Regions from separate parts of the Actinoalloteichus hoggarensis genome, predicted to be linked through region 1. Evidence: riboswitches for the same ligand, from Rfam matches in the RefSeq annotation. Region 1 holds a riboswitch; the other holds the start of a gene.
What was found. Region 1 has a riboswitch for S-adenosylmethionine ahead of AHOG_RS03405 (methionine ABC transporter ATP-binding protein). Riboswitches for the same ligand answer to the same signal wherever they lie in the genome.

Region 1 (9,841 bases):
TCCCACGTCCTGGTGCACACCGTGTCGAGGAACCACCGGTCGTGGGTGACGACGATCAGCGCGCAGCGTCTGGCGATCAGGTGGTCGGCGAGCCAGCGGACGCCCTCGATGTCCAGGTGGTTCGTCGGCTCGTCCAGCACGATGAGGTCGAGTTCCTGCACGAGCGCGGCGGCCAGCGCGACCCGCCTGCGTTCGCCGCCGGAGAAGTTCGCGACCGGGGCGTCCAGGCCGCGTGCGGTGATGCCCAGGCCTTCGAGGATGCCGCGTACCCGGGCGTCCGACGCCCATTCGTGCTCGGCCGCGTACCCGAGCGGGTCGAGGATCGCCTGGCGGACGGTCGAGCCGGCAGGCAGTTCGGTGCGCTGGGTGACCACGGCCATCCGCAGGTCGGAGCTGTGCGCCACTCGGCCCGAGTCCGGCGGCTCGATGCCCGCCATCACCTCGAGCAGCGTCGTCTTTCCACCGCCGTTGAGTCCCACGACGCCGACCCGCTCGCCGCGACCGATGCCCAGCGACACGCTGTCGAGCAGGTTGCGCACGCCGTAGGACTTCGACACCTCGGACAGGTTCACCAGGTTGACCATCGGCCGGGACCACGCTCCGTTTCGTCCGCTCACGTCTCGGGCCTGCTCGGCCCGATTCACCGGCATTATCCGCCGGGACCGCCGGGCCGTCACACACCCGTCTCGGCTGGGCGCCGCCGCCCGCGTTTCCGCGGCGCTCGCATGACCAGAGCCGCGAGCACGGTGACGACGACGGACGTCAGGCCGCCGACGGCGATGACCGTCGGCGCCGAGGCGATGCCCAGTGCCGCGCCGATGAGCGCCAGCGAGAGCTGCCCGGACGCCCCGTCGGCGACGAGGTAGATGCCGAGCACCCGACCGTGCAGGTCGCGGGGCACGTCTCTGAGCAGCAGGGTGACCTCCAATCCGATGATGACGCCGCCCACGACGCCCATGACGAAGAGCACCGCCGACACCGGCAGCAGCAGCGCGCCCAGCGGGGCCACCGCCGCCCACGCGAATCCCTGGACGAGGTAGGAGGCGACGTTGGCTCGGCTCTGCATGCTCGGCGCCAGGCGGCCCGCGCCGAGGGTGCCCAGCAGCAGACCGGCGCCATAGACGGCGAGGAGGACGCCCACGCCGCGTCCGTCGCCGGTCAGGTCGGCGCCGAGGATGCCGAGGAGAACGGTGAGGCCGCCGCCGATGAGCCCCCACGCCGTGCACAGGACGACGATGGCGCAGGCGCTCGGGTGCCGTCGGAGGGCGGCGAGGCCGCCGCCGAGCCGTAGTCCGCCCCCGGCGGCGGCAGGTCGGGCGGTCTCTCCCGGCACGGTCCACACCAGCGCGGCGGCCAGCGCGGCCATGGCGGCGGCCGCGGCGAAGGTCGGGACGATGCCGAGCACGGTGACTCCGGCGCTGCCCAGCAGCGCGCCGAGGATCAGGGTCAGCGCCATGATGCGGGAGACGGCGGCGTTGGCGGTCGTCCACCGTGACTCGTCCAGCACGGCGTAACGGAGCCGTTGGAGCGCGATCGGCGGGAAGCGCCCCGCGATGGAGGCTGTCGCGTGACAGCACGCCACGGCCACGAGCGAGTGCTCGAGGAACAGCCCCATGCTCAGGGTCATGGCGGCCTGGACGGCGAGTCCGATGCTCGCCACCCGACGCGCGTCGCGGTGGTCGACGACGGCGCCCGCGAGCGGACCGACGAGCAGACCGGGCACGGTTCCCGCCAACAGCATCCAGGCCAGCGTCGAGCCGGAGCCGAACTCCAGTACCCCGACGGTCAACCCGATCTGCATCATCCACCGGTCGAGCGAGCTGAGGAGGCCGATCGTCCAGAGTCGACGGAAGGGTCGCGAGTTCCAGACACGGACTCGTCGGACGGCGGGGGCGGCGGGATCTGTCACGGCGAGAAGGCTGCGACCTCCAGTCGACTGGAGGTCAAGGGCGGCCGGGTCGCGGACGTCCGCGCTCGAAGAACACCGCAGGTGAATCGGCCTTGTTGGACCGAAGGGCGCACCGCGCTAGCCCGTCTCGGCCCTTGTCACCGGTGTGAGGTGCTCCGTAATGTCAGCAGCTTGGCGCCGGTGTCTCGGCACCCGAGGGCGACACCGGGGTCGTGGCACGGCGCCGAGCCCGCTCACCTCACGGACCCTCCCTCATTCCGACGTCCCTTGAATCGATCGGCCGACGACGGGACACCCGGCTCCCCTCGGCCGCCGCCCGGATCGCGCCGTGCCGGTCCCGCTCCATCCCCTGATTCGTCTCGGTCGCCGCCCCGGTCTCCGTGACACGGACGACGACGAAGCTCGCAGACGGGGCACCGCGGGGCACCGCCCCCTGTCTTCACGAAAGTCGAGTCAGTGACCAGCAGCGGTGCCGATTTCGCAGACCCTCCGCTCACGAGGAGCCGCAGTTTTCTGGCGTTGCTCGCGGCGACGGGCATCTCCGCGCTGGGCACCGGCCTCTACCTGCCCGCCATCGCGCTGCTCGCGGTCGCGCTGACCGCCGATGAGAAGGCCGTCGCCGCGCTGAAGGTCGCGACGGTGCTGCCCGCGGCACTGGTCATCCTGTGGTCCGGGGTCGCGGCGGACCGGATGCGACGTCGAGCGTTGATGGTCTCCAGCGACCTGGTGCGGGCGGCGGCGATCCTCGGGTTCGCCCTGCTGGTGGCCGACGACCTCGCCGCGTTATGGCCGCTGTACGTGGTGGCGATCGTGCTCGGCACGACCCAGACGGTGTTCGACAGCGCCTCGCAGGCCGTACTGCCGCAGGTGGTGCCCAGCTCGGCGTTGAACCGGGCCAACAGTCTGCTGATGTCCTCGTGGACGCTGGGTGTCGCCTTCGTCGGCCCGGCGCTGGGGGGCGTGCTGTTCGCGATCGATCACGCGCTGCCGTTCTTCGTCAACGCGGGCACCTTCGTGGTGTCGGCGGCGCTGCTGATCTGGGTCCGGGTGGTCGCGGCGCCCGCCGGCCACCACGCGGACGCCAGGGCCGAGATCCCGAACAGTGTGACCGCCGATCTGCGGATCGGTGTGCACCACGTGCTGCGTCATCGTCTGCTGCGGTCGATGACGATCATCGGCGCCATCATCAGCTTCTGCGTCGGGATGATCACCAGCGTGTTCGTGCTGTTCGCCACGCGATGGCTCGGGCTCGACGCCGTGGGCTACGGGCTGCTGCTCGTCGGCGAGGCGGTCGGCGCGTTCGTGGGCAGCTTCCTCGCCGTGCGGCTGGACGGTCGGGTGAGCCGTCGCCTCATCATTCGGGCCGCGCCCCTGCTCATCGGGGTCATGTACGTGCTACAGGCTGTGACGTCCTCGCTGGTGCCCGCCTTCGTGGTGGTGTCCGCGGGGAACGCCATGTTCATGGTCTGGACGATCGTGGCGACGTCGGTACGGCAGATCATCGGACCGAACGCGCTGCTCGGCAGGATCACGAGCGTCGATCGGCTGGGCGGCCTGGTGGCCACGGGGGCGGGCGCCCTGGTCGGGGGCGCGGTGGCGGGCGGACTCGGCGTTCAGGCGCCGTTCTTCCTCAGCGCCGCCCTGTTGGTCGTCCTGCCGCTGTGCGTCTCGCTCCGAGTGGACGAGCACGAGGTGCCTGCGGGGCTGCGCTGGTGACGGCGCGCGATGCCTCCCCGTCATGCGTGTACCGGGGGCGGAGCGGGCCGCGGCTGTTCCTCGCGTTGGACGGTCTTCGCTCCGGGGACCGGTCCCTGGGCCACGCGCACCGTGCGGCACACGCCCGCCCCGGACAGTTCGGCGGCGACCTGCACCGCCGAGGCCGCGCTCTCGCAGAGGAAGGCGCAGGTCGGACCGGAACCGGAGACGATGCCGGCCAGCGCACCCGCGTCGACGCCCGCACGCAGGGTGCGACGCAGTGTCGGCCGCAGCGAGACGGCGGCGGCCTGGAGATCGTTGCCGAGGAGCAGGGCGAGCTGGCGCGGGTCGCCGGAGGCCAGTGCCTCCAGCACGGGTTCGACGGTCCCGATGCGGGGCGGCCGACCCTCGCTGCGAATCCGGTCCATCTCCTGGAAGACCGTCGGCGTCGACAGGCCGCGCCTGGCCAACGCCAGCACCCAGTGGAAGGAGTGCCGGGACAGCACGGGCACGAGTCGTTCGCCTCGCCCGGTGCCCAGGGCGTTGCCGCCGTGCAGGCAGAAGGGGACGTCGCTGCCGATGGTCGCCGCCACGTCGCCGAGTTCGTCCCGGCCGATGTCGAGCCGCCAGAGCGAGGCGAGGCCGACGAGCGTGGCCGCGGCGTCGGCGCTGCCGCCCGCCATGCCGCCCGCCACCGGGATGCCCTTGTTGATCACCACGCGGACCTTCGGCTCGTCCGGGTCGCGTCCCACGTGGCGGGCGAGGGCCTGCACCGCACGCCATACCAGGTTCGACGGGCCGGTCGGAACCGCGTCGGCACCCTCGCCGTATACCTCCACGCCGGGCTCGTCGGCGACGGCGACGGTGACCTCGTCGGTCAGCGACAGAGCCTGGAACACGGTGACCAGGTCGTGGTAGCCGTCGTCACGCAGGTCGCCGACACCGAGGTGCAGATTGACCTTGGCCGGGGCGCGAACCGTAATCGGGGGTGGCACGACTGCGAGCACCCCTGCAGCCTACGGGCGGTTCCGGGTGATGTGTTCGGTCCACCGCCGATGATCACCCGACGTCATCGACCGGACACCGACCGTTGTACACGGCGGTGCGATCTCGCGGTCCGATCGTGTGAGACAGACACGGACCGACACGGACGACAGGTCAGGAGAGTCGCGGACGGAGCCGCCACGGCATGAGATCGGACACAGCCGCACCCGGCCCCGCCCCTCCGACGCGAGAGGGCGGGGCGGACCGATGTCCACCCCGCCCTCGCCTCGTCACGCGTGTGTTCTAGAACGACGGCAGCACGCCGCCGTCGTAGTTCTCCTCGATGAACTGGCGGACGTCGTCGGAGGTCAGCAGCTCGACGAGCGTCGCGATCCTGGGGTCGTCGGCCAGCGCGGGCGTGGTCACGACGCCGTTGGCGTTGGGGTTGCCCTCCGCCTCCTCCAACAGGATCGAGTCGTCGGCCGGGCTCAGGCCCGCGTCGATGGCGTAGTTGCCGTTGATCACGGAGGCGTCGGTGTCCTGGAGGCTCACCGCGAGCTGCGCGGCCTCCAGCGGGGCGAACTCGAAGTTCCTCGGGTTGTCCTCGACGTCGGCCTCGGTGGCCTGCCCCTCGGTCCCCTCGCGCAGGGTGATCAGCCCGTTGTCGGCGAGGAGCTGAAGGCCGCGGTTGAGGTTGGCCGGGTCGTTGGACACGCCGATCGTGGCGCCGTCCGGCAGGTCGTCGACGGACTCGACGCTCTCCGAGTACAGGCCCAGCGGTTCGAGGTGCACGGCCTCGATCCACTCGTACTCGCCGCCGTGCTCGATCTCGAAGTTCTCCAGGTACGGGATGGTCTGGAAGTAGTTGGCCTCCAGCGACCCGTCCTGCAACGCGGTGTTGGGCTGCACGTAGTCGTTGAAGGGGACGACCTCCAGCTCCAGCCCGGCGTCGGCGGCCAGCTCCTGGTCGATGAACTCGAGGATCTCGCCGTGCGGCACGGGGCTGACGCCGACCCGCAGCGGGCCGTCGGTCGAGGCGGCCTCGTCGGTCGTCGAGGCGTCCTCGCTTCCGCAGCCCGCCAGGACGGCAGCCGAGGCGGCGAGCAGGACGGTCACGTCTCTGAGTCGACGGGTGGTGCGCATGGCGATGTCTCCGTTCTGCGGAACTTCTTCGGTGTTTCGAGGTCTGTCGTCGTCGCACGCGGTCGGTCACGCGGTCGTCATGAGTCCACTGTGGACAGACCCGACGGCTCACTGACCGGCGTCGACGTCGGATGTCGATCGAGAGGGGCCGGGCCGCCCCGGTGAGCGTCAGCCCCGGTTCGGCGTCAGATCTTCAGCGCCGACCGCCGCCGGTCGATGGCCCGCGCGAGCCGGTCGAAGAGCAGCTGGGTGAACCAGGCGAGCGCGCCGAGCGCCACGACCGACGCCCACAGCATTCGGGTGTCGTTGCGCTGATAACCGAAGCGGATGGCCACGTCGCCGAGCCCGCCGCCGCCGATCACGCCCGCCATCGCCGAGTAGCCGATCAGCGTCACCGCCGTGACGCCGATCGCCGCCACCAGCGCCGGGCCGGCCTCCCGCAGCAGGACGCTGCGCACCATGCGGGTCCGACTCGCACCCGTGGTGATCGCCGCCTCCACGACCGAGGCGTTCACCTCCCGCAACGCCGCCTGGACGAGCCTGCCGACGAACGGGATCGCGCCGACCGTGAGGGGGACGATCACCGCCGTCGGCCCGATCGTCGTCCCGACCAGCGTCCGGGTGACCGACCCCAGCAGGACCAGCAGCACCACGAAGGGCAGCGAACGGCCGATGTCCACCACCACGCCCAGCACCCGGTGCAGCACCGGCCGCGGGCTCAGGCCCGTCGGCGAGGTGATGTGCAGCAGCACCCCGAGCGGGATGCCGCCGAGCGCGGCGAGGATCGTGGCGATGCCGACCATGTAGATCGTGTCTCCGGTGGCGGCTGACACCAGGTCGAAGACCCGATCCCACGGGGTCGGTTCTCTCACGCGGCTACTCCTGGAATCTCTTGTGGGGCGCGACGGATCGTCGCCTCGTGGTCGCCGAGCCAGGCCAGCGCGGCCTCGGCCCGGTCGCCGGTCAGACCGATGCGGAACCGCGCCACCGGGGTGTCGCCGAGCCGCGTCAACCCGCCGCCGAGAATGGCCAGCTCGACGTTGAAGCGATTCGCCGCCTCCGGCAGCAGCGCCCCGACGGCCGCGAAGCCGACGAGTACCACCTCGGCGACGACGTCGGCCCGCGCCGCGCTGCCGGCCAGGCCGGCGGCCTGGTCGATCTCGGGCAGCAGCGAGGCGGTGATCCTGCTGCCGGGCACGGTGAGCAGGTCAAGCACCTTGCCGTGTTCCACGATCTGCCCGTCGGCCAGCACCGCGACGTCGTCGCAGATCCGGCGGACGACGGCCATGTCGTGGGTGACCACGAGCACGGTGACGCCGAGTTCGGCTCGCACGCGGTCCAGCACGGTGAGCACCGATCCGGTGGTCTCCGGGTCGAGTGCGGAGGTCGGCTCGTCGGCGAGCAGCACGGACGGCCGGGCGGCCAGCGCCCTGGCCACCGCCACCCGCTGACGCTGTCCGCCGGAGAGCTGGTCCGGGTAGCTGCCCGCCTTGTCGGTGAGTCCGACCAGGTCCAACAGCTCCACGACCCGCGTCCGGCGGGCCGCCGGGCTGACGCCCGCGCTCTCTAACGGCAGGGCCACGTTGCCCGCCGCGGTGCGCTGCCGCAGCAGCGAGTCGCCCTGCGGCACCACACCGATGCGGCGGCGGGCGGCCCGCAGGTCACGGCCCCGCAGCGACACCAGGTCGGTGCCCTCCACGGTGATCGAACCGCTGTCGGGCTGCTCCAGCAGCGCGATGCAGCGGGCCAGCGTGGACTTGCCCGCGCCACTGGGCCCGACGACGCCGCAGACGGTGCTCTCCGGGACGGACAGGGTCACCCCGTCCAGGGCGTGCACGACGCCCTTCTTGCCGGGGAAGGTCTTGGTCAGCTTCTCGACAGTGATCATCTCTGCTCCACGACGCCGGGCCGCTCACGGGCGGCACGCTGAGACCGCCCCCGACGAGGGGGCGGTGAGAAAGGGGGGCGATGACTACCGGGGGTCAGTCTCGGGATGCAGCGAGGTGGACCCGACAGCCGGAAGCGGTTCGACGACACTGGTCGACCACACGTCGGCGCGTGAGCATGAACTGAACTAACACTACGACTCCATCGGTCCTGGCGTTAGCACCTGCCCAACGGGTGGGTGGTTGCTGCGGCGTCGTCGAGCCAGGTCTCTCAGCCGCTCAGGATGGTCGGTCTCACAGAGTAAAACCGACAAGCGAGTTCCCGCGCAAGTAGATTCAGGCCACACCTGGGCGACGACACCCGTTTCGCCCAACGGACGCGGCGGCACGACATGGGCTCCAGGCACGAGCCGACGCGCCGGGCGTGGCGAAGGACACGGGGCGGTCTTCGAGGGCGCCGAGTGGTCACGTCGACGCCGAACGCGCGGCCATGCCAGGCGCGCGACGGCCGCAGGCCGACGCTTCGGCGGCGGCGGGCTCGACGGAGTCCGCGCAGGCAGCAGCGCCGAGGACCGGCGGAGTCGCTTCGGGACGACCGAGCCGAGGACGGTCCCGCCGACGACGCGGACGGCGCACCTCCCACCGGCAAGGTTCCCGGCACGGCGGAGACGTGGCAGGCCGAGGATGCCTGCTCTTCTCGACCGGCCGGGGCGGCGTGGTCACGACGGCCGCCGGGCCCGCCTCACGCTGCCGACGTCGCGTCGCGATCTCCACCGGCGTCCCTCCCAGCCGCCTGCCTGCGGCCGATGACCGGCGGTTGGCGGCCGGCGGTTGGCGGCCGGCGGTTGGTGCCCGGCGGTTGGCTGCCGGCGGCCTGCGGCATCGCCTGGAACACGACATCCCCGGGCCCCAGGCCGGAGACACCGCCACCGGATAGTGAGCCAGATCACGTCACCGTTCTGTCAGGGATCCGGCTGCCGCCCCGTTCTAAGGGCGTCCAGACAGACGGGAGTACGAGCCATGCGACATCGCATCATCGTCCTGGGAGCCGGATACGCCGGAGTCTTCGCCGCCGGGGCCCTCGCCCGCCGGCTGCACCCCGACGACGTCGAGATCACCGCCGTCAACGCCGAACCCGACTTCGTCGAGCGGATGCGCCTGCATCAGCTCGCCGCAGGCCTGGATCCCCGTCGACACGAGCTGGCGGAGCTGTTCGCCGACACCGGCGTCCGGCTGCGCCTGGCACACGTCACCGCCATGGACGCCGAGCGGCGGACCGTCTCCGTGACCGACGACGAGGGCACCGACCAGCTCGGCTACGACACCCTCGTCTACTCGCTCGGCAGCACCGTCGCCGACCACGGCGTTCCCGGCGTCGACGAGCATGCCTTCCATGTCGCCGAGGGACACGCGGCGCGGCGACTGCGTCGGCGACTGGACGAACTGGGCGAGACCGGGGAGGTGCTGGTCGTGGGCGGCAACCTCACCGCGATCGAGGTCGCCACCGAGATCGCCGAGTCGCGGCCGGGGCTGGGCATCACCCTCGCGACCAGCGGCGAGCTGGGAGGCTGGCTGAGCGAGAAGGCGCGGCGTCACCTGCTGCGAGCCTTCGAACGCCTCCACATCACCGTTCACGAGCACACCACCGTCGACCAGGTCTCGGCGACGGGAGCGGTCGCCGCGAACGGCACCGTCCTGTCCTCCGACGCGACCGTGTGGGCCGCGGGCTTCAGCGTCCACCCCATCGCCGCCGCAGGCGGCCTCACCGTCGAGGACGACGGCCGGATCACCGTCGATCGCATGATGCGGTCGGTCTCGCACCCGGACGTCTACGCCGCGGGCGACAGTGTCCACGCCGTCGACAGGAACGGTCGCCCGCTGCCGATGTCCTGCGCGTCGGCGGGCTTCACCGCCAGGCAGGCGACCGCCGCGATCATCGGGGATCTGACCGGCCGCTCGATCACGAAGGTTCCGCTGGGGTACTTCGGCAACTGCCTCAGCCTCGGACAGAAGGACGGGATCTTCCAGGTCGTCGACGGCGACGCGCAGGCGAAGTCCTGGTCGGTGCGCGGCCGTGGGGCGGCCCGCTTCAAGAACGCCGTGCTCAAGGGCGTCATGGTGACGTCGAGCAACCCGACGAACGGGCTCCCGGCGCGCAGACACCGCCTGGCCGCCGATGCCGGGTCCGCCCGTGCCGCCGACCATCGTCGACACGTGGGGTCGC
Region 2 (9,841 bases), 1.0 Mb from region 1:
GACGATGGCACGCAGGCCGACCAGTGCCGCACCTCGACGACGACTCGATGTCATCGTCACGGGCGAAGACTGTGCGGACACCCCGGCGGACGGAGCGGCGGAGGGCCGGCCGGGTTCTTCCCGACCCGACGCGGCGCGACTCGGTGTGGTGCCGGCCCGCAGGCCGGTCACGGGCGGCAGACACCGCAGCGGCGCGGGCCCGCCGGGATTCGGCCCGGTCGCCCCGGTCGAGTCCCCTGCCGCACCGTCGAGACCGGGCAGGCTCGTCCGACGCTGGGTGCCCGCGGCCATCGGATCCGCCAGGCTCGACCCGGGCCGTTCGGGTGCGCTCGCGGTGGGGCTCGTCGCGGTGATCGCCGTGGCCGTCGTCCTGGTCGGGCTGTTGTGGCGGCCCACGTCGTCGGAGGAACGGCTGCCCGCCCTGCCCTTGGCCTCGGTCGACGACGCGACCGACGGCGGTGCCTCGCCGCAGGCGGCCGCGATCTCGACGAGCGCCACACCGGAGCCCGCCGAGCTCGTGGTGAGCGTGGTCGGCCGGGTGGGCGTTCCGGGGCTCGTCACGTTGACCGCGCCTGCCCGGGTGGCCGACGCGATCGAGGCGGCGGGCGGCGCACATCCCGATGCCGATCTCGACACGGTGAATCTCGCGCGCTCTCTGGCCGACGGCGAGCAGATCCATGTCGACGCGCCCCTACCGCCCGGAGCCGGAGCCGACGGCGGGGTGATCGGGGGTGCGGTGAGCGGCGGGGCCGCCCAGGTGTCGGCGGGGGCCGCCCCGCTCGATCTGAACACCGCATCGGCAGCTCAGCTCGACACGCTTCCCGGTGTTGGTCCCGTCACCGCACAGGCCATCATCGATTGGCGAGCCGCACACGGGGGCTTCTCCTCGGTGGAGGACCTCCGGGACGTCGACGGGATCGGTCCGACGCGCTATGAGCGACTCAAAGACCTGGTGCGGTCATGACGAAGTCGACTATGCGTCGGGATCTCCGCCTGGTGCCCTCTGCCGTAGCGGTCTGGGCAGTGACTCTGATCGGCGTGCACGTCGGCCATGCGGCTGCGTTCTGCTGTGGTGCTCTGGCTGTGCTGCTGATGCTCGGCAGTCTGCTGTGCGCGCGACGCGGGGTGCGGCTCGCAAGACGTATGACGGCGGGTGTCCTCGCGGCGGGTCTGCTCGCCGCCGCGGCGGCGACGGGTGTAGGAGTACGAGAGCGTCACGCGAGCACGCACCCGTTGCGGGAGGCGGCTGAGCATGGCGACGAGGCACGGGTTCGGATACGGCTCACCGATGACCCGGCACGGCTGGCGACCGCGGGCTACGGGAGCGACCCGGGCGACGGGAGACTGCTGCTGCGGGCTCGGCTGACGTCGATGGACGTCGACGGACAGCGGGACGAGACGAGTGGACGGCTGATCGCTCTCGCCGACGAGGCCGGTTGGTCCGAGCTTCTGCCGGGGCAGCGGGCGACGGCCGAGGGGACGTTGTCGCCGCCCCGTCCCGGTGACCTGACGGTGGCGGTGCTTCGGGTGCGTGGCCCGCCGCTCGACGTCGGGCCCGTCTCATGGTGGCAGCGTGCGGCCGACACGGTGCGAGACGGCCTGCGAACGGCGTCGGAGGTTCTGCATCCCGATCCGGCGGGCCTGCTGCCCGCCTTGGTGGTCGGTGACACCACGCGGCAGTCGCCTCAGGTGGAGGAGGAGTTCCAGGCGGCGGGGCTGACACATCTGACCGCCGTGTCCGGCGCCAACCTGGCGATCCTGTGCGGAGCGGTGCTGCTGGTCTGCCGGGCGGCGAGCCTGGGCCCGTTTCCGTCCACGGTGGCTGCGGCGGTGGCACTGGTCGGGTTCGTCATCCTCGCTCGTCCGGAGCCGAGCGTGCTCAGGGCGGCGGCGATGGGATCGGTGACCCTGCTCGCGCTGGTGCTGGGCAGGCAGCGTTGTGCGCTGCCCGCGTTGGCGGGCGCGGTGATCGGGCTCCTGCTGGTGTTGCCCGAGCTGGCGACACATCCGGGTTTCGCGCTGTCGGTCGCGGCGACGACGGGCCTGGTGCTGTTGGCGCCCGGGATGGCGGGGGCGATGCGCGATCGGGGTGTGCCGATCGGCATCGCCGAGGCGCTCGCGGTCGCGGTGGCGGCGCAGGTGGCCACGGCACCGCTGATCGCCGGGCTGTCCGGGGAGGTCAGTCTGATCTCGATCCTGGCGAATCTGTTGGCCGGGCCCGTGGTCGCGCCCGCGACGCTGTTGGGGGTGTTGGCTGCGCTGGCCTCGCCGTTTCACCTGGGCACCGCTGAGATGCTCGTGCGTCTGGCGGGGCCTGCGGTGTGGTGGCTCGTCGCGGTCGGCAGGCATGCCGCTGCCGTTCCCGCGGCACGGCTCGACTGGCCTGCCGGTGTGACAGGCGGGGTACTGCTCACGGTGGTCCTGCTGGCCCTGGTGGTGGCCGTGCGCTTCCGGCGGCTTCGTGTGCTGCTGGTGGCGACGGTGCTGTTGGCGGTCTTGTTCCTGTTGCCGGGCAGGTTCGTCTATTCGGGTTGGCCTCCGAAGGAGTGGACGGTGGTGGCCTGCGACGTCGGGCAGGGCGACGCCGTGGTGTTGGCCACGGGGGAACCCGGTCGTGCGGTGGTGGTGGATGTCGGACCGGACACCGGGGCGGTGCACGCTTGTCTTCGCGATCTGGGGGTGCGGTCCATCGCTCTGATCGTCCTGAGTCATCTCCATGCCGACCATGTGGGCGGGCTCACGTCGGCGTTGACCGGTCGGGACGTCGAGGCGATCGCGGTGGGCCCGGTCCGGGTGCCCGAATGGGCCCACGCGAAGGTGCTGGAGTCCGCCGCAGCGGCGGACGTGCCCGTCGTCGCGCTTGATGTCGGACGACGGCTGGCCTGGCCAGAGCTGCGGTTGGAGGTGCTGGGGCCGGTGAACCCCTCGTCGAGGGTCGATGAGGATTCGGGAACGGAGGTCAACGACCACTCTGTGGTGTTGCGGGCGACGACCCGGGCGGGCCGGGTGCTTCTGACGGGCGACATAGAGCTGGCCGGACAGGCGGAGCTGCTGCGATCGGGGGTGGATCTCGAGGCCGAGGTGCTCAAGGTTCCGCATCACGGATCGCGGTACACCGCTCCGAGATTTCTCGCGGCGGTTCGTCCGCGAACGGCGTTGATCAGTGTGGGAGGTGACAATCGCTACGGGCATCCGAGCACGATGGTGGTGGAGGAGCTGTCCGCGTTGGGCTCCGTGGTACTGCGTACCGATCAAGGCGGCGACGTCGCGGTGGCCGCTCGCGGCGGCGATCCGGTCGTCGTCCGACGGTCTCCGGGGAGCACGTCGTAGCTCGCCGGGCGCGGGCGCGGCGATCGGTGACCACTGGCGAGGCGAGCCTGTCGCGTCCTCTCCTGCCTGCGCGGACGGGCTGCGTCGGGCGGCGCCCCCGGCGTGGCCGGGGGGACGGCGCGCGGTCGCGGCCATACCGGCCACGACCGGGGGCCTCGATGCCCGTTCTCGGGGAGATCGGATGCTGCTCCTGCTCTGAGGAGCGGACCGGCCCTGGCGAGTCCCTCTGCGTTCGTGTGGCGAGAACGGATGACGTTCGTGGGTCGATGCTCGCGTGCCGAGGGGCGCAGGGACGGGCAGGCGCCGACGTTCGTGTCCGCCGCCCTCGGTCCACGGCTGTTCGGGCAGTCCTGCGTCCGCGTGCTTCGACGCCGAGCGACCCCGGCGACTCGGTGATCTCGAGGACGGACACGAGGCCGTGAGTCAGGTCAGGGCCGTCGGCGGCGCTGAAGCCGTCAGGAACAGCTGAGTCCGTGGGAGGGGCGCCACCCTGCGGCTGCTGTTCGACTTCGGCCGCCGGATCGACCGGGGTGCCGCACCGCTGTGGCGTGGCATCACGGTGTCTGCGCACGAGACCGCCCGCGCCTTGCAGCAAGCCGGGGGCATGGCCGCCGCCGACATCACTCGTCGGCAAGCCGATGTCGGAAGTCGGCAAGCCGATGTCGGAAAAGGAGACAGCCGAGTAGGCGGGGCGGGAGGGGAGGGGGAGGGGAGGGGAGGACAGCAGCGACACCCGATCATCCTGGCGTGGGCGTGGGCGTGGGCGTGGGCGTGGGCGTGGGCGTGGGCGTGGGCGTGGGCGTGGGCGTGGGCGTGGGCGTGGGCGTGGGCGTGGGCCTTCGATCACGCTCAATGGCCCGAAGTCTGTCGCCCGGGCCGCCCGCCGTCGGCCCTGACACGTCGTCTGTCCTGCGGCAGGGTTCGTCGTCGGAAGCGATCGAGTCGTGGCCGCGGAAGACCGCGTGCCACGTCGTCTGCCGCAGGCGGCGTCCCTCACCCGACCGAGTCGTCGCACCGAGCGACTTGCCGCGCCGGATCAACTGACTCGCCAGCTCGCTGCTGACCCGCCAGCTCGCTGCTGACCCGCCAATTGGAGCGTGACCGCTGACGTACCCAGATCGCCGGTGCCCTACGCCCTGTTCCTTGCCAACTGCCTGCGCCCTCTGCCCGCCTGCGCCGCCACGAGCCCTGCCCCGCATCCGACGCCCCGCGAGTGCTGGTAAGGCGGTGGAACGGCGTGTGCCTCGGTCAGTATCCGAGCGCCTCGTGCACTGCCTTCGAGGAGGGCGGCACCGTGGCCTTGGGGCCGACATGGTCCGCGACCGCGTCGAGTGTCTTGAGCCCGTCGCCGGTGATCAGGAGGACTGTCTCGGCCTCCGGGTCGAGCTTGCCCGCCTCGACGAGCTTCTTCGTCGTGGCCACGGTCACGCCGCCCGCGGTCTCGGTGAAGACGCCCTCGGTCCGGGCCAACAGGCGAATGCCTGCCACCACCTCGTCATCACTGACGTCGTCGATCGCTCCGCCCGTTCGTCGCACCGCGTCCAGTACGTACGGGCCGTCAGCAGGCGCCCCGATCGCCAACGAGCGAGCGATCGTGTCCGGCCGCACGGGGTGCACCACATCGCCGCCCGATCGAAACGCGGTCGACACGGGGGAGCAGCCGGTCGCCTGAGCACCGAAGACGCGGTATGGCGTCGGCTCGACCAGACCCAGCGTGCCCAGTTCCTGGAAGCCCTTGTCGACCTTGGTGAGCTGCGCCCCTGAGGCGATCGGCACGACGATCTGTTCGGGCAGGCGCCAACCGAGCTGCTCGGCGACCTCGAAGGCGAGTGTCTTCGACCCCTCGGCGTAATACGGCCGCACGTTGACGTTGACGAACGCCCAGTCCTCGTGTTCGGCGGCCAGCTCGGTGGCCAGGCGGTTCACGTCATCGTAGTTGCCGTCCACGGCGATGAGCGCCCCGTCGTAGACGGCGGTGGTCAGCACCTTCGCCCGTTCCAGCGAGGAGGGGATCAGCACGACCGAGCGCCAGCCGGCTCGGGCCGCCGCCGCGGCGACGGCGTTGGCGAGGTTGCCGGTGGAGGGGCAGGCCAACACCGTGAAGCCCAGCTGCCGGGCGGCCGCCAGGGCCACGGCGACCACACGGTCCTTGAACGAATGGGTGGGGTTGCCGGTGTCGTCCTTGACCCACAGGTTCTTCAGCCCCAGTTCGGCACCGAGGCGGTCCGCGCGAATCAGGCGGGTCAGGCCGGGCTGGGTGTTGGCATGGTCGTCGACGTCGGCGGGGACGGGAAGCAGTCCGCGATACCGCCAGATGGAACGAGGACCGGCCTCGATGTCCTCACGGCGAATCGTGCCGAACTCATAGGCCACCTCCAGCGGACCGAAGCACTCGGCGCAGGCGAACTCGGCGGCCAACGGAGTCCGATTGCCGCATTCCCGACAGGACAGGGCGGCGGCGGGACCGAGATCCAGCGTGGCATTCGTGCGCAGGGTCGTCGTCATGGCGAGGCCTCTCCTCATCTTTCCCGCGGTGCGGGCCGGAATTGGCACCGTGATCGTCGAATGCCACAGGACGTGGTCGCGCTTCGACGCCGGTTGCCGGGGTTTCGCAGGGCCGGACCCTCTACCCCTCTGGATGAAGTGTTCAGTTGTGTCGCCAACCCTAGGGCATCGAAACGGGTCCGAACCAGCCTCGGTCCGAGGAGTGGGACCGGTCAGGGCGGCGACTCGGTGCCCCCGGTGTGGAACCGTGGCGACGTGCGCGGAGAAGGACGCCGTGCACTGCGGCGACGGGCACACGAGCCGGTCCAGGCGGACTGCTCGCGGGCGAGCTCCGGGCGAGGACGGCCGTGATCAGCGATCCCGGGTTCGTCGGCCGGGGAGCGGACGCCCGGGAGAACGGACACACGGCGAAAGGCGTGGATGGCCGTTCCGCCTGCTCGGGTTCTTGCCGCAGGCTCGAGACCGGTCCGGCGAATCCACAGCCTGTGAGCCTCAGCAGCGGCTGGATGCGGCTCCGGGAGGGTCGGTCGGTGACCCGTGCCAGGATGAACGGGTGAACACGCGAGTCGCCCAGCCTGCTCCGGTTCAGCTCGTCCTCGGCGAGGAGGAGCTGCTCGTCGAGCGTGCGGTGCGGGCGGCGTCCGAGGCAGCCAAGCAGACCGATCCGATGACCGAGACGGTGCGGGTCAAGGCTGCCGAGCTGACCCTTCCCCGGTTCACGGAGCTGGTGAGCCCGTCGCTGTTCGGGGAGGGTCGGGTGGTCGTCGTGGACGCGGCACAGGACACCGGCCAGGAGCTCGCGGAGGCGATGATCGCGTATCGCCCGCAGCCCGAGGACGGGATCGTGCTGGTGATCGTCCATTCAGGCGGCGGCCGCGCCAAGGCGGCGAAGCAGCTTCCTGCCACCCTGCGGAAGGCGGGCGTGGCCGTCCAGGAGTGCGGCAAGATCACCAGGGCGGCCGAGCGGGAGGGTTTCGTCCGCAACGAGGTCCGTCAGGCAGGCGGGCGTATCGATCCCGGCGGCGTCTCCGCGCTGGTCGAGACGATCGGATCCGATCTTCGGGAGCTTGCCGCGGCCGCCACCCAGCTCGTCGCCGACACCGAGGGACCGATCGATGAGGCGACGGTGCGTCGGTACCACCGTGGCCGGGCCGAGGTGACGGGGTTCGCGGTGGCGGAGAAGGCCGTGACCGGGGATCGAGCAGGTGCGCTGGAAGCACTGCGGTGGGCGTTGGCGCTGGGCGTGCCCGCCGTCCTCGTCGCCGACGCCTTGGCCGACGCCGTGCGCAGCATCGCGTTGGTACGCGGAGCCCGCAACGGAGACCCGTTCCAACTCGCGGGGGAGCTGGGCATGCCTCCGTGGAAGATCAAGAAGGTGCGTACCCAGGTTCGCGGCTGGGAGGAGTCCGGGCTCGCCGAGGCGATGCGCCTGGTCGCTCGGCTCAACGGGGAGGTCAAAGGGCAGGCGGCCGACGCGAGCTATGCACTGGAGCGTGCGGTGTTCGGCATCATCGAGGCGCGGGCCCGCCACTGACCTGCCAGGCTGGGCGCCGCCATCGGCGAGTGGGCCGGAGTCGGAGGGCGTGCCGATGCCGTGCGGCGACGGGACCCGCGTGGCCGCTTGCACGGACCCGGCGGTTCTTCATCAGGGCAGGCAGGTCGCCGGAAGCGATCGCCGGATCGGGATGGCACCGCTGATCAAGGTGATTACGCGGTGCCCGACCTGCGGTGGTGTCGTGAGGAGATGCGCTGCCGGGTGCGAGCGGCCTCGGCCGAACCGGCGGTGCGGCGGGAGGGTGCGGTGCCGTCGTTCCTGTCGCGCCCCAGCCGGCGGCGACCCGTCCGGTCAGCGCTGTCGGACGGACTCGGCGGACGTCGGCCACCACGAACGCGGGCGTGACCGACCTGTCATCGCGAGACGCTTCCGGACTCGGGCTGTGGCCCTCGGCGGATACCGCCGGGACCGTGCGCCGCGGGATGGGGCCCGTGGATGCCCGCATTCGTGATCTTCTTCGCGAGATCGGCGGCAGCTCGTTCAGCGGCGCTCGGGACGACTCTCCTCCGAACGCATGACGGGTGTCCCGTCCGGGTGAGCTGTGGCACGGCTTCGGCGCCGACTCGCCGAGGACATGGGAGGGAGCGGCTGGCATCTCGGCGTCGCACGGGATCATGCGAGCCAGCCGACGAGGCGCGGATCGCCCGGGCGGGAACCTGTTCGTGGTCGAGGGCGGACCGTGCATGGTAAGCCAGGCCGGATGCGAAAAGGGCGTCTCGGCTATCCCGAGACGCCCTTTCCGCTGATGCGTGACACCGCTCCGTGTCGGTTCCGGAGGGCCACGATGGCTCGTCACATCGGCTGCTCACCGTGACAGCTCGTCGGGTCGTCGATCATCCGGACACCGTGCGGGCCGAGGCCCTTTCGGGTCGGCTCAGAGCTTGTTCGCGCGCTGCGCGATGGCCGACTTCTTGTTCGCGGCCTGGTTGGCGTGGATGACGCCCTTGCTGGCAGCCTTGTCCAGCTTGCGGCAGGCCTCGCGGCTCAGCGCGATGGCCTTGTCCTTCTCACCGGCGTCGGCGGCCTCGCGGAACTTGCGGATCGCGGTCTTGACCGAGGACTTCACCGACTTGTTCCGCAGCCGGGCCTTCTCGTTGGTCCTGATCCGCTTGACCTGTGACTTGATGTTCGCCACGCGACAACCCCTCGGTCTCGATGTGTGTTCTGTCGTGCCGCGTTCTCTGTGGCGCCGCCTGCCGGATCGACGAGCGACGAGGCTCGACGGGCGAGGGCGGCCTTCCTCCCTTGCGGAATGCCACACGGCACGACGGCGAAGTCTAACAGCACGCGGAACAGGGCTTTTGCGCCCGTCGACGCGGTAGGGCTGTGACGATTCTCGCCGCGCACGACCCTCTGGGCGAGGGCGACGCTCCGTAGGCTCGTCAGGTGTTCACCCCCCTCGACTGGCCTGGCTTCGCCGACGTGTCGCCGGCCGCGCTGCTGTTCCTCTGCGTCGCCGCGTTCGCGGCGGGTGCCGTCGATGCCATCGTGGGCGGTGGGGGGCTCATTCAGCTGCCCGCCCTGCTGTTGGTCATGCCGGGCGGGGACACCCTCTTCAGCCTTGCTACGAGCAAGGTCGCGGCGTTCGCGGGCACGGCGTCCGCGGTGCCGACCTATGCCCGGCGGACCCGTATCGACTGGTGGATCGCCGTGCCGATGGCCTTGATCGCCTTCGTCGGTGCGGTCGGGGGCGCCGTCTTCGCCAATCTGCTGCCCGGTCGAATGCTGAACGGGGTGGTGCTGTTCGCCCTGGTCGTGGTCGGGATCTACACCTGGCGCAAGCCGTCGCTCGGATCGGTGGAGACGCCCCGCTTCGGCCGGCGCGCGCAGATCGTGCTGGCGGGCCTCGGCGGGTTGGCGATCGGTTTCTGGGATGGGCTGGCCGGCCCCGGCACCGGCTCCTTTCTGGTGTTCCTGCTGGTCGGCCTGCTCGGCTTCGCGTTCTTACACGCCTCGGCGACGGCCAAACTGGTCAACACCGCCACCAATGTGGGCGCACTCTGTTACTTCATCCCGGCGGGCAAGGTCCTGTGGGGCCTGGGGCTCGTGATGGCGGTGTGCAACGTCGCGGGCAGCGTCGCGGGCGCACTGCTGGCGACCAGCAGGGGTTCGGTGTTCGTCCGGAAGGTCTTCCTGTCCGTGGTCGCCGCGATGGCGGTGACCCTCGGCGCACGCCTGTTTCTCGGTACCTGATCTTGATGTCTCGACGGATAGGACGACCGCGACCGCATAGGTCCGGTATCGGTTCTCGTCGGGAGGTCGACAAGTGGTGTCCGCCGCCAGAGGATGTCCGCGTGCAGCCTCGGCCAGACACGTCTTATACCCCGCGTCCGGTTCGCTTCCTCGGCATCGAGGAGGCGGGCGGCTGGCGGATCAAGTGCTACGGGATCGCGGAGGGCTCGCGATATCCGAGAGCGGAGCTGGTCGATGCGGGCGTCACACGTGCGGTGG

Region 2: another riboswitch for S-adenosylmethionine. It lies ahead of thrC (threonine synthase); the one in region 1 lies ahead of AHOG_RS03405 (methionine ABC transporter ATP-binding protein).

The regions. Positions count from the first base shown of each region.
Region 1 covers NZ_CP022521.1:720,246-730,086, reverse strand. The annotation lists gene AHOG_RS03440 (ABC-F family ATP-binding cassette domain-containing protein) at 1-584, opposite strand, end outside; gene AHOG_RS03435 (MFS transporter) at 674-1,909, opposite strand; gene AHOG_RS03425 (MFS transporter) at 2,366-3,625, shown strand; gene AHOG_RS03420 (4-(cytidine 5'-diphospho)-2-C-methyl-D-erythritol kinase) at 3,646-4,611, opposite strand; gene AHOG_RS03415 (MetQ/NlpA family ABC transporter substrate-binding protein) at 4,892-5,731, opposite strand; gene AHOG_RS03410 (methionine ABC transporter permease) at 5,917-6,603, opposite strand; gene AHOG_RS03405 (methionine ABC transporter ATP-binding protein) at 6,600-7,619, opposite strand; SAM riboswitch class I at 7,817-7,908, opposite strand; gene AHOG_RS03400 (NAD(P)/FAD-dependent oxidoreductase) at 8,638-9,841, shown strand, end outside.
Region 2 covers NZ_CP022521.1:1,749,581-1,759,421, forward strand. The annotation lists gene AHOG_RS07805 (ComEA family DNA-binding protein) at 1-964, shown strand, start outside; gene AHOG_RS07810 (ComEC/Rec2 family competence protein) at 961-3,330, shown strand; gene thrC (threonine synthase) at 4,579-5,835, opposite strand; SAM riboswitch class I at 5,847-5,975, opposite strand; gene holA (DNA polymerase III subunit delta) at 6,389-7,369, shown strand; gene rpsT (30S ribosomal protein S20) at 8,265-8,525, opposite strand; gene AHOG_RS07830 (sulfite exporter TauE/SafE family protein) at 8,777-9,583, shown strand; gene AHOG_RS07835 (hypothetical protein) at 9,685-9,841, shown strand, end outside.